Regions from separate parts of the Variovorax sp. 01T432 genome, predicted to be linked through region 3. Evidence: predicted binding sites of a transcription regulator. Region 3 holds the regulator's gene; each other region holds the start of a gene.
What was found. Region 3 encodes HrcA, which represses chaperone genes, less so after heat shock. Its sites were predicted from a motif close to TTAGCACTCNNNNNNNNNGAGTGCTAA; they were not measured.
Positions count from the first base shown of each region.

Region 1: a site for HrcA is predicted at 1,490-1,516, ahead of rpoH (RNA polymerase sigma factor RpoH). Genes of this name have one in related genera too.
Region 2: a site for HrcA is predicted at 1,233-1,259, ahead of groES (co-chaperone GroES). Genes of this name have one in related genera too.

Region 1 covers NZ_JBFTPS010000007.1:28,815-32,088, forward strand. Annotated here, with positions in the region: gene ftsY (signal recognition particle-docking protein FtsY) at 1-833, shown strand, start outside; gene AC1DNF_RS07875 (Mpo1 family 2-hydroxy fatty acid dioxygenase) at 916-1,377, shown strand; gene rpoH (RNA polymerase sigma factor RpoH) at 1,545-2,486, shown strand; gene AC1DNF_RS07885 (DNA alkylation repair protein) at 2,559-3,274, opposite strand, start outside.
Region 2 covers NZ_JBFTPS010000005.1:310,526-313,799, forward strand. Annotated here, with positions in the region: gene AC1DNF_RS06520 (LysR family transcriptional regulator) at 90-1,004, shown strand; gene groES (co-chaperone GroES) at 1,340-1,630, shown strand; gene groL (chaperonin GroEL) at 1,677-3,274, shown strand, end outside.
Region 3 covers NZ_JBFTPS010000038.1:59,542-62,815, forward strand. Annotated here, with positions in the region: gene greB (transcription elongation factor GreB) at 1-194, opposite strand, end outside; gene AC1DNF_RS24690 (hypothetical protein) at 583-783, shown strand; tRNA gene AC1DNF_RS24695 (tRNA-Arg) at 1,079-1,155, opposite strand; tRNA gene AC1DNF_RS24700 (tRNA-Ile) at 1,215-1,291, opposite strand; gene hrcA (heat-inducible transcriptional repressor HrcA) at 1,332-2,336, opposite strand; gene AC1DNF_RS24710 (NAD kinase) at 2,365-3,261, shown strand; gene recN (DNA repair protein RecN) at 3,263-3,274, shown strand, end outside.

The DNA.
Region 1 (3,274 bases), on a different contig from region 3:
CCTTCGTCAACGCGCAGATCGACGATGCGCTCTACGAGGAACTCGAGACAGCCCTGCTGATGGCCGATACCGGCGTCAAGGCCACGGAACATCTGCTCGAAGACCTGCGCCGCCGCGTCAAGAGCAGCATGGCGACCGAGGCTTCGCAAGTGAAGGCGCTGCTGGCCGATGCCATCACAGACCTTCTGCGCCCGCTGGAAAAGGCCCTGGTCATCGGAGAACACACGCCGACGGTGATCATGGTCACCGGCGTCAATGGCGCGGGCAAGACGACCTCCATCGGCAAGCTCACCAAGCATCTCGCCAACGAAGGCGCCTCGGTACTGCTGGCCGCGGCCGACACATTCAGGGCCGCGGCGCGCGAGCAGTTGCTGGTCTGGGCAGACCGCAACACCGTCGAGATCGTGAGCCAGGAGGGCGGCGACCCCGCCGCCGTGAGCTTCGACGCGGTCAACGCCGGCAAGGCCCGCGGCAAGGACGTGGTGTTGGTCGACACCGCCGGACGCCTGCCGACTCAACTGCACCTGATGGACGAGTTGAAGAAGATCAAGCGTGTGGTCAACCGCGCCGATGCCACCGCGCCGCACGAGGTGCTGCTGGTAATCGACGGCAACACGGGCCAGAACGCCCTGGCGCAGGTCAAGGCCTTCGACGAGACCCTGGGGCTCACCGGCCTGATCGTGACCAAGCTCGACGGCACGGCGAAAGGCGGCGTGCTGTGCGCCATTGCGCGGGAGCGGCCGATCCCGGTCTATTTCATCGGCGTCGGCGAGAAGCTTGAGGACCTCGAGACCTTCAAGGCTCGGGAGTTCGCCCAGGCACTGCTGGGGTAGCGGCTTCCTCCAACGGCGATTTGCGCCCACCGCCGCTGTTCTGGCATCATCTTTCGGTCCGCACGGCCCACAGGAGACAGCCATGCACACCGCAGCCGCTCCCTTGACCGGCACCGATCGGAAGATCGATCGCCTGCTCGCCCATTACGGCGAAAGCCATCGGAATCCCGCCAACGAGGCAATCCACATGGCCGCCATTCCCGCAATCATGCTGAGCATCGTCGGACTGTTGTTCGCGCTCCATCCCTGGGCTGCCTATGCCTTCGTGGCGGCCAGCCTCGTCTACTACGCCACCCTGCGCTCGCCCGCCTTCCTGATGACCATGGCGACCGGTAGCGTGCTCCTGGTGGCCGTCGTCCACGCGATGGGCGCGCTTGTATTGCCCATCTCCGCCGCTATATTCATCGTTGCCTGGGTCTTCCAATTCGTGGGCCACAAGATCGAGGGGAAGAAGCCGTCGTTCTTCGAGGATATCCAGTACCTTTGGGTCGGCCCGTTGTTCGTGCTGTCGAAGGTGTTTGGGCGGCTTGGCCTGCGCTGGTGAGTGAGCAAGCGCTAGCTTGAAGTTGTTCCCGGCCCATTCGGGGAACCCCAGACGGCCTCTTGGCCGACAGGTTTGGCTATCGAGGCGATAGATACTGGTGGGAACCCTTAGCTTAGCACTCCCTCTAACCGAGTGCTAATATGCCACGAACCAAGGAGTTTCCCTCAATGACAACACTGTCTGGAGCCTCTGCCAACCAGCTCGCCGTCGCCAATCCGTGGTCGATGGTGCCTCCGCTGGGCAACCTGGACGCCTATATTTCCGCAGCCAATCGGCTGCCGATGCTGACGCTCGAAGAGGAGCAGGGTTTCGCTCGCCGCCTGCGCGAGCACAACGATCTCGATGCCGCTGGTGCGCTGATCCTGTCGCACCTGCGCCTCGTGGTTTCCATTTCCCGCCAGTACCTGGGCTACGGGCTGCCGCACGGCGACCTGATTCAGGAAGGCAATGTGGGCCTGATGAAGGCTGTGAAGCGCTTCGACCCCGACCAGGGCGTTCGGCTGGTCAGCTATGCGATGCACTGGATCAAGGCTGAGATTCACGAATACATCCTGAAGAACTGGCGCATGGTCAAGGTCGCGACGACCAAGGCCCAGCGCAAGCTGTTCTTCAACCTGCGCTCGATGAAGCAGGGTTTCAAGGCCGATGCAGCCGCGGGCGATGGCGACACCCACCGTGAGACGCTGAGTCCCGATGAGGTGACGCAAATGGCGACCCGGCTCAACGTGAAGCCCGAAGAAGTGCTCGAGATGGAAACCCGGCTTTCGGGTGGCGACGTGCTGCTTGATCCGAGCCCGTCGGACGACGGCGACGAAGGATTCGGCCCGATCGCCTATCTGGCGGACGCGACGCAGGAGCCGACGGCCCAGCTCGAATCGCGGCAGCGCGATCGCCTGTCGAGCGACGGCATTTCGACCGCACTGGAGGCGCTGGACGACCGCAGCCGCCGCATCGTGGAAGAGCGCTGGCTCAAGGTCAACGATGACGGTTCGGGCGGCATGACGCTGCACGACTTGGCCGCGGTGTATGGCGTGAGCGCGGAGCGCATTCGCCAGATCGAAGTGGCGGCCATGAAGAAGATGAAGAAGGCGCTGGTCGACTACGCTTGAAGCGTGCTCGCCCTTGCTCTGATCGAACCCGGCCTCGCGCCGGGTTTTTCTTTTGTCCGGACGGCTCGATGATCAGAGTCGGGCCGGCGCCTTCTTCGAGAGCGTGCGCATCGCCCTCCGCGCGATGTATCGGGTCTCGGGCACATCGCTGCGCGCCAGCCAGTGGGCGCATGTATCTTCCACCCACCCCGGCTGCGTCCTGCTGGCGTCGTTGAGCCAATTCGCCACCGAGTTCTGGACGTAGCGGCTCGGGTCCGCACGCAGGCGCTCCAAAAGTGGCAGCGCCAGCCAAGGCTCGGCCTTCAACCGCTCGATCTGCGCGCACCACACGCCGCGAGGACGCGTGAGTTCGCTGGCGAATCGGCGGATGTTCGGGTCGGCATCCGCCACCCAGGGAAACAGCAGCGTCAACGCCTCATCGAGCGAGCGAATGGTGGCGTCGCGGACCGCCATCCAGGCCATCTCCCGCACGCCGAAGTGCGGGTCGGCCGCAAAGCGCCGGACGGCGTCCAGCTGCTCGGCCAATGCAAGCGCTGACAGCGGAATCCACTGCGTCGCCCAGCAACGCGCCACGTCGCTCGGATGGGTGGCAAGCTGATGCGCCACCGCGTCGCGATCCGGGTGCAGCGCAGTCATGTCGTGGAGCGCCCGCGCAATATGACCATGGCGCTGCATCGGCTTGAATGCCGCCAGCATGGCCAGCGTGTCGGTCAGGCGCTCGCTGGCGGGGTCGAGGCCCACATGGCCGGCGACGCTGCGCGCCAGGCGCGGCAGTTCAAGCGCCATGA
Region 2 (3,274 bases), on a different contig from region 3:
GGGAGGGACTTTGATTGCTTCCCCTCGTTCGCACTAGAGGCAGCAAGGCACTAACATCCAGTCCAAACTGGAATGAATAGGAGCCCGCCATGGATCGCCTCGCGGCCATGCAGATCTTCGTGCGTGTGGTCGAGAGTGGCAGTTTCTCCGCCGTCGCGCGCGAAACTAGTGCCACGCAGAGCGCCGTCAGCAAGCAGGTGGCTGCCCTGGAGCAAGCGCTCGGTGCGAGGTTGCTCAGCCGGACGACGCGGTCGCTGTCACTGACCGAAGCAGGCGAGCGCTACTTCGAACAGGCGCGACGCCTGGTGGCAGAAGTTGCCGAGGCCGAGAGCAGCTTGCGCCAAGGCGAACAACAGCTCATGGGCTGGTTGCGGGTGGCTGCTTCGGTGGGCTTCGGGCGACTGAAGCTGTTGCCTCTGGTGAAGACCTTCCTGCTGGCCCATCCCGGGGTAAAGGTGGACTTGCGCCTGAACGACGGCTTCATCGATCTTGTCGAACAGGGCATTGATGTGGCGGTTCGCATCGGCGAACTCGCGGACAGCACACTGGTGGCGCGCCGCATCGGCACCACCCAGCGCGCGCTGGTTGCCAGCAAGACCTATCTGCGCGCCCTGCCCAATGGGCTGAAGACTCCCAGGGAGCCTGACGACCTGCTACGCCACAACTGCATCGTCTACACCGAACTGAGCACCCAGAACGCCTGGACCTTCACGGCCGGCCCCGGTGCGCCCGTGCAGCCGGGCACGCTGGTCACGGTGCGCGCGCAGGGCAATCTGCAGACGAACAGCAGCGAAGTCGTGCGGGCTGCAGTGCTCTCAGGCATGGGCATTGGTCTGTCACCGACCTGGTTGTTCGAGGACGAGATCGCGCGCGGCGAACTGCAGGTGCTGCTGCCCGACTGGCCTGCGCCGTCCATGCCCGTGCACCTGATCAGCCCGAGCCAGCGGCGACAGTCGGCCAAGGTGAAGGCTTTTGCCGATCATCTGGCGACGACAAACGTGTGATCGGTCGGCGTCCAGGGAGGCGCCACGCGCGTGGGCTGTTTGCCAGGATGCCCCGTTCCAGCTTGAGCTGACGTCACCTGGCGCCGCCCCTCCAGCAACTGCAGGCCGACCACCGGCCGGCGGGGGCTTCAGCCAATGTTCAGTGGCGCGCCGACCAAGGTCGAGTGGCGTTCCGCAGTTGTCGCATGAACCACCGGCCCCTTGAAAGCGCGACAAATGCCCTTATCATTAGCACTCGCTGGACTTGAGTGCTAACACACCCCGATTCCAGTCGAATGGGAGGCCGGCAGACTGCCGGGCTACCGAAACAACCCCAGTTTCTATCAGGAGATGCAATGAAACTTCGTCCTTTGCACGATCGCGTGATCGTCAAGCGCATTGAAAGCGAAACCAAGACCGCCTCGGGCATCGTGATCCCCGACAACGCCGCCGAAAAGCCTGATCAGGGCGAAGTTCTGGCAGTCGGTCCTGGCAAGAAGAACGACAAAGGCGAACTCGGCGCAATGAGCGTCAAGATCGGCGACCGTGTCCTGTTCGGCAAGTACAGCGGCCAGACCGTCAAGGTCGATGGCGACGAACTGCTCGTCATGAAGGAAGAAGACCTGTTTGCGGTCGTCGAGAAGTAATTTCTCGGTCATTCATCCCCCACACAACTGAATTCGGAGAAATCTCATGGCAGCAAAAGACGTAGTCTTCGGCGGTGAAGCCCGCGCGCGCATGGTCGAGGGTGTCAACATCCTCGCCAACGCAGTCAAAGTGACCCTGGGCCCCAAGGGCCGCAACGTGGTGCTCGAACGCTCGTTCGGCGCCCCCACCGTGACCAAGGACGGCGTGTCCGTGGCCAAGGAAATCGAACTCAAGGACAAGCTCCAGAACATGGGCGCCCAGCTCGTGAAGGAAGTGGCCTCCAAGACTTCGGACAACGCCGGCGACGGCACCACCACCGCGACCGTGCTGGCCCAGGCAATCGTTCGCGAAGGTTTCAAGCTGGTGGCTGCCGGCATGAACCCGATGGACCTGAAGCGCGGCATCGACAAGGCGGTCACCGCCCTGGTCGCCGAACTGAAGAAGGCTTCCAAGGCCACCACGACGTCGAAGGAAATCGCGCAAGTCGGCTCCATCTCGGCCAACAGCGACGAAACCATCGGCAAGCTCATCGCTGACGCGATGGACAAGGTCGGCAAGGAAGGCGTCATCACCGTCGAAGACGGCAAGTCGCTCGACAGCGAACTCGACGTCGTCGAAGGCATGCAGTTCGACCGCGGCTACCTGTCGCCCTACTTCATCAACAACCCCGAGAAGCAATCGGCGTTGCTGGAAAACCCCTTCGTGCTGCTGTTCGACAAGAAGATCAGCAACATCCGCGACCTGCTGCCCACCCTGGAGCAAGTTGCCAAGGCCGGCCGTCCCCTGCTGATCATTGCCGAAGAAGTCGAAGGCGAAGCGCTGGCGACCCTGGTCGTCAACACGATCCGCGGCATCCTGAAGGTCGTGGCCGTCAAGGCACCTGGCTTCGGCGACCGCCGCAAGGCCATGCTGGAAGACATCGCCATCCTGACGGGCGGCAAGGTCATCGCCGAAGAAGTCGGCCTGACGCTCGAAAAGGTGACGCTGGCTGACCTCGGCCAGGCCAAGCGCATCGAAGTGGGCAAGGAAAACACGATCATCATCGACGGTTCCGGCGCTGCCGGCGACATCGAAGCCCGCGTGAAGCAAGTGCGCGTGCAGATCGAGGAAGCCACTTCCGACTACGACCGCGAGAAGCTGCAGGAACGCGTGGCCAAGCTGGCCGGCGGCGTGGCCGTGATCAAGGTTGGCGCTGCCACCGAAGTCGAAATGAAGGAAAAGAAGGCTCGCGTCGAAGACGCCCTGCACGCCACCCGCGCTGCAGTGGAAGAAGGCGTCGTGGCTGGCGGCGGCGTGGCCCTGCTGCGTGCCAAGCAAGCCGTGGGCGACAAGCTCAAGGGCGAGAACGCTGACCAGGACGCCGGCATCAAGCTGGTGCTCAAGGCCATCGAAGCGCCGCTGCGCGAGATCGTCAACAACGCCGGCGGCGAAGCCAGCGTGGTCGTGAACGCTGTTCTGGCCGGCAAGGGCAACTTCGGCTTCAACGCCGCCAACGACACCTACGGCGACATGCTCGAACTGGGCATCCTGGACCCGACCAAGGTGACCCGCACCGCGCTGCAGAACGCAGCTTCGGTCTCTTCGCTGCTGCTGACGACCGAAGCCATGGTCGCCGATGCACCGAAGGAAGAAGCCGGCGCCGG
Region 3 (3,274 bases):
TTCTTGGCCGCCCAGTGGACTGCCTCGACCACCTTGGGTCGCTCGACGTCCATCAATTCGAGCAACTCCGAACGCAGTCGAGCGTAGCCCTGGGGCGTCATGTAGTTCTTGCCCCCGGACGGGAGCACAGGCGAGGCTCCGACGCCGTCATCGTCGTCGTCCGAGTCGTCTTCCTTGGTGAATGCCTTGCTCATCGCAATAAGTCCCAAATGAACTGCCATCAAATGCTGCGCTCCTATCGATCGGCAATAAGTCACGAAAAGGCGTGCTGGCATCACATGAATGTGTGAGAACTTATGTATTCATGTAACTAAAATAGTTACATGAAAAATCATAGCCATGCTGATCTTGCCCCAGCCGCAGCAGACGCCGAGCACTTCAACTTGCGCCCACTTCGTCAGTGGCCGAGCACCGCCCGCGCCACGGCGCACTCGTTCGCATGGAGAAATGCAGGGCTGATCGTTGGCCTGTTTCTGGCCTTCGCGTGGGCCTTGAACTCTCTTGCCGCCCTGTGACTTTGAGGGTCGCCTGGCGTCGCCTGGCACCCCCTTCTATTTAATCTTCCTCCCAACATTTGCAGCCATGGCAGAACGACGCTTGGATAACCATAATCGCTTTTCCGAGGAAGAGCCCGATACGATCCCCTCCCGGCTCGATGCCCTGACGTCGCGCCACCGGTTGGAACAACTCAACCAGCATCGCGCTGGCTGGCGCCGAAACCTCTTGATCGCTGCCATTGTGATGATTGCCGCGGCTCTGATCGCAAAGTTTGTGGCGCGGTGACGGATTCATAAGGTATCCGACTCTGGCGTCGCGGCAGGCGCGATCCTGAACAGGCCGAAGACCGCCGGGCACTACGTCGCGAGTTCGCCCACTGTCTGCAGCACAGGCGCAAATCGCGGGGCTCGCCCGTGACTGCCATTCATCCGTCGGGCAGGCGGTGAACCGAATGTCGGCGCACAGCGGTCCCGCTTGGCGCCGGCAGGCTCACGTGTCAGGCGGTGAACGGACTGGATACGACCGGACTCCCAAAAAAGAAAGAGGGTCAGGACGCTAACGTTCTGACCCTCTAAGAGAGTGGTGCGGCTGGCAGGAATTGAACCCACGACCCCTTGGTTCGTAGCCAAGTACTCTATCCAACTGAGCTACAGCCGCACAGCTTGCGATTATAGCATCCATTCGGGACCCTAACGATCTGCCGACAATGAATGCGGTGGTAGGCCGTGATGGGCTTGAACCATCGACCAACGGATTATGAGTCCGCTGCTCTAACCAACTGAGCTAACGGCCCACGCATCAGGGATTCTAGTGGCGGGGGAGCCCTGGTCTCGCTACTTGCGATGGCTCAGCGCGTTGCTGACCAGCTTCGACGTGATGTCGACGATCTGGATCATGCGGTCGTAGGGCATGCGCGTGGGACCGATGACGCCCAGCGTTCCGACGACCTGCCCGTCGACCTCGTAGTTCGCGCTCACGATGGAGAGGTCATCGAAAGGCACCACTTGGCTCTCGCCGCCGATGAAGATGCGAACGCCCTCCGCCTGGCTCGACACATCCAGCAGTCGCATCAGCTGCGCCTTCTGCTCGAACAACTCGAATGCCCGTCGCAGGTGCCCCATGTCGCCAGAGAAATCGGAAACCGCGAGAAGGTTGCGCTCTCCAGCGATCACCACCTCGTCCTGGGCTTCTGTCATCACCTCGGAGCTCACCTTGACCGCGGCCTGCATCAGAGCGGCAATCTCTCCACGCAATTGCTCGACTTCAGACTGAAGGCGATCCCGCACCTGCTCTATTGACAAGCCGGCGTAGTGCGTATTGATGTAGTTGGATGCCTCGACGAGTTGCGACTGCGAATAGTCCGCCTCCGGAAAGATCACGCGGTTCTGCACGTCGCCGTCGGGCGCCACGATGATCACGAGAAGCCGGCGATCGGAGAGCCGCAGGAATTCGATCTGCCGAAACACCGATGCGCGGCGCGGCGCCATGACCACGCCGACAAACTGCGAGAGGTTCGACAACAAGTTGGCCGCATTCGCAATCACCTTCTGCGGCTGGTCCGGCGCAAGGCTAGCGGCGGGAAATTGCTCGCGCTGCGCCGTGAGCATGGTGTCGACGAAGAGCCGATAGCCGCGCGTGGTGGGAATGCGGCCGGCCGACGTGTGGGGACTGGCGATCAACCCCAGCGCCTCGAGATCGGACATGACGTTGCGGATGGTCGCCGGTGAAAGTTCCAGCCCCGACGCTTTCGAAAGCGTGCGGGAGCCCACCGGCTGTCCATCGGCAATGTAGCGCTCAACCAGAGCCCTGAGCAGCAACTTGGCACGATCGTCCAGCATTGACAGATTTTAATGTTGTAATTTGTAGATGACCTCCTGCTTTCGGCACGTCGCCCTCATCGGCAAATACCAGGCTTCCGGCGCTCAAGCGCAGGCTGGCGCCCTGGACAACGTGATGGAAGGCATCGGCACCTTTCTCGAAGCCCAGGGTTGCGAGGTGTCCGTAGAGCGATCGCACATCGAGGAGGTCGAGGCGAGTCGCTTCAAGGCCCTCACGGTCGAAGAAATCGGCCAGCAATGCGATCTGGGTCTGGTGGTCGGCGGCGACGGGACCATGCTCGGCATCGGGCGCCGGCTCGCTCCCTATGGTGTTCCGCTGATTGGCATCAACCGCGGCCGGCTCGGCTTCATCACAGACATTTCCCTCGACCAGTACCAGGCAACGCTGATCCCGATGATGGCCGGCGAGTACGAGGAGGACCACCGCAGCCTGATGAGCGCGCAGGTCATGCGGGATGGGGTGTCGGTCTTCGATGCCCTCGCCATGAACGACGTGGTCGTGAACCGTGGGGCCACTTCCGGCATGGTCGAATTGCGCGTGTCGGTCGGCCGCCATTTCGTGGCCAACCAGCGCGCCGACGGCTTGATCATTGCCACCCCTACCGGCTCGACCGCCTACGCGCTTTCTGCCGGCGGGCCGCTCCTGCACCCAGCGGTTCCGGGGTGGGTGCTGGCTCCAATCGCGCCGCACACGCTCTCCAATCGTCCGATCCTGCTCCCGGACGCGGAAGAAGTCTCGATCGAACTCGTGGGCGGTCGAGATGCGAGCGCCAATTTCGACATGCAATCGCTCGCCTCCCTCGCGATCGGCGACCGGGTCGTGGTTCGCCGCTCGGACTTTCGGGTGCGATTCCTGCACCCAAAGGGCTGGAGCTATTTCGACACTCTGCGCAAGAAACTGCATTGGAACGAAGGAGGTTCCTGACGTGGCACTGCGA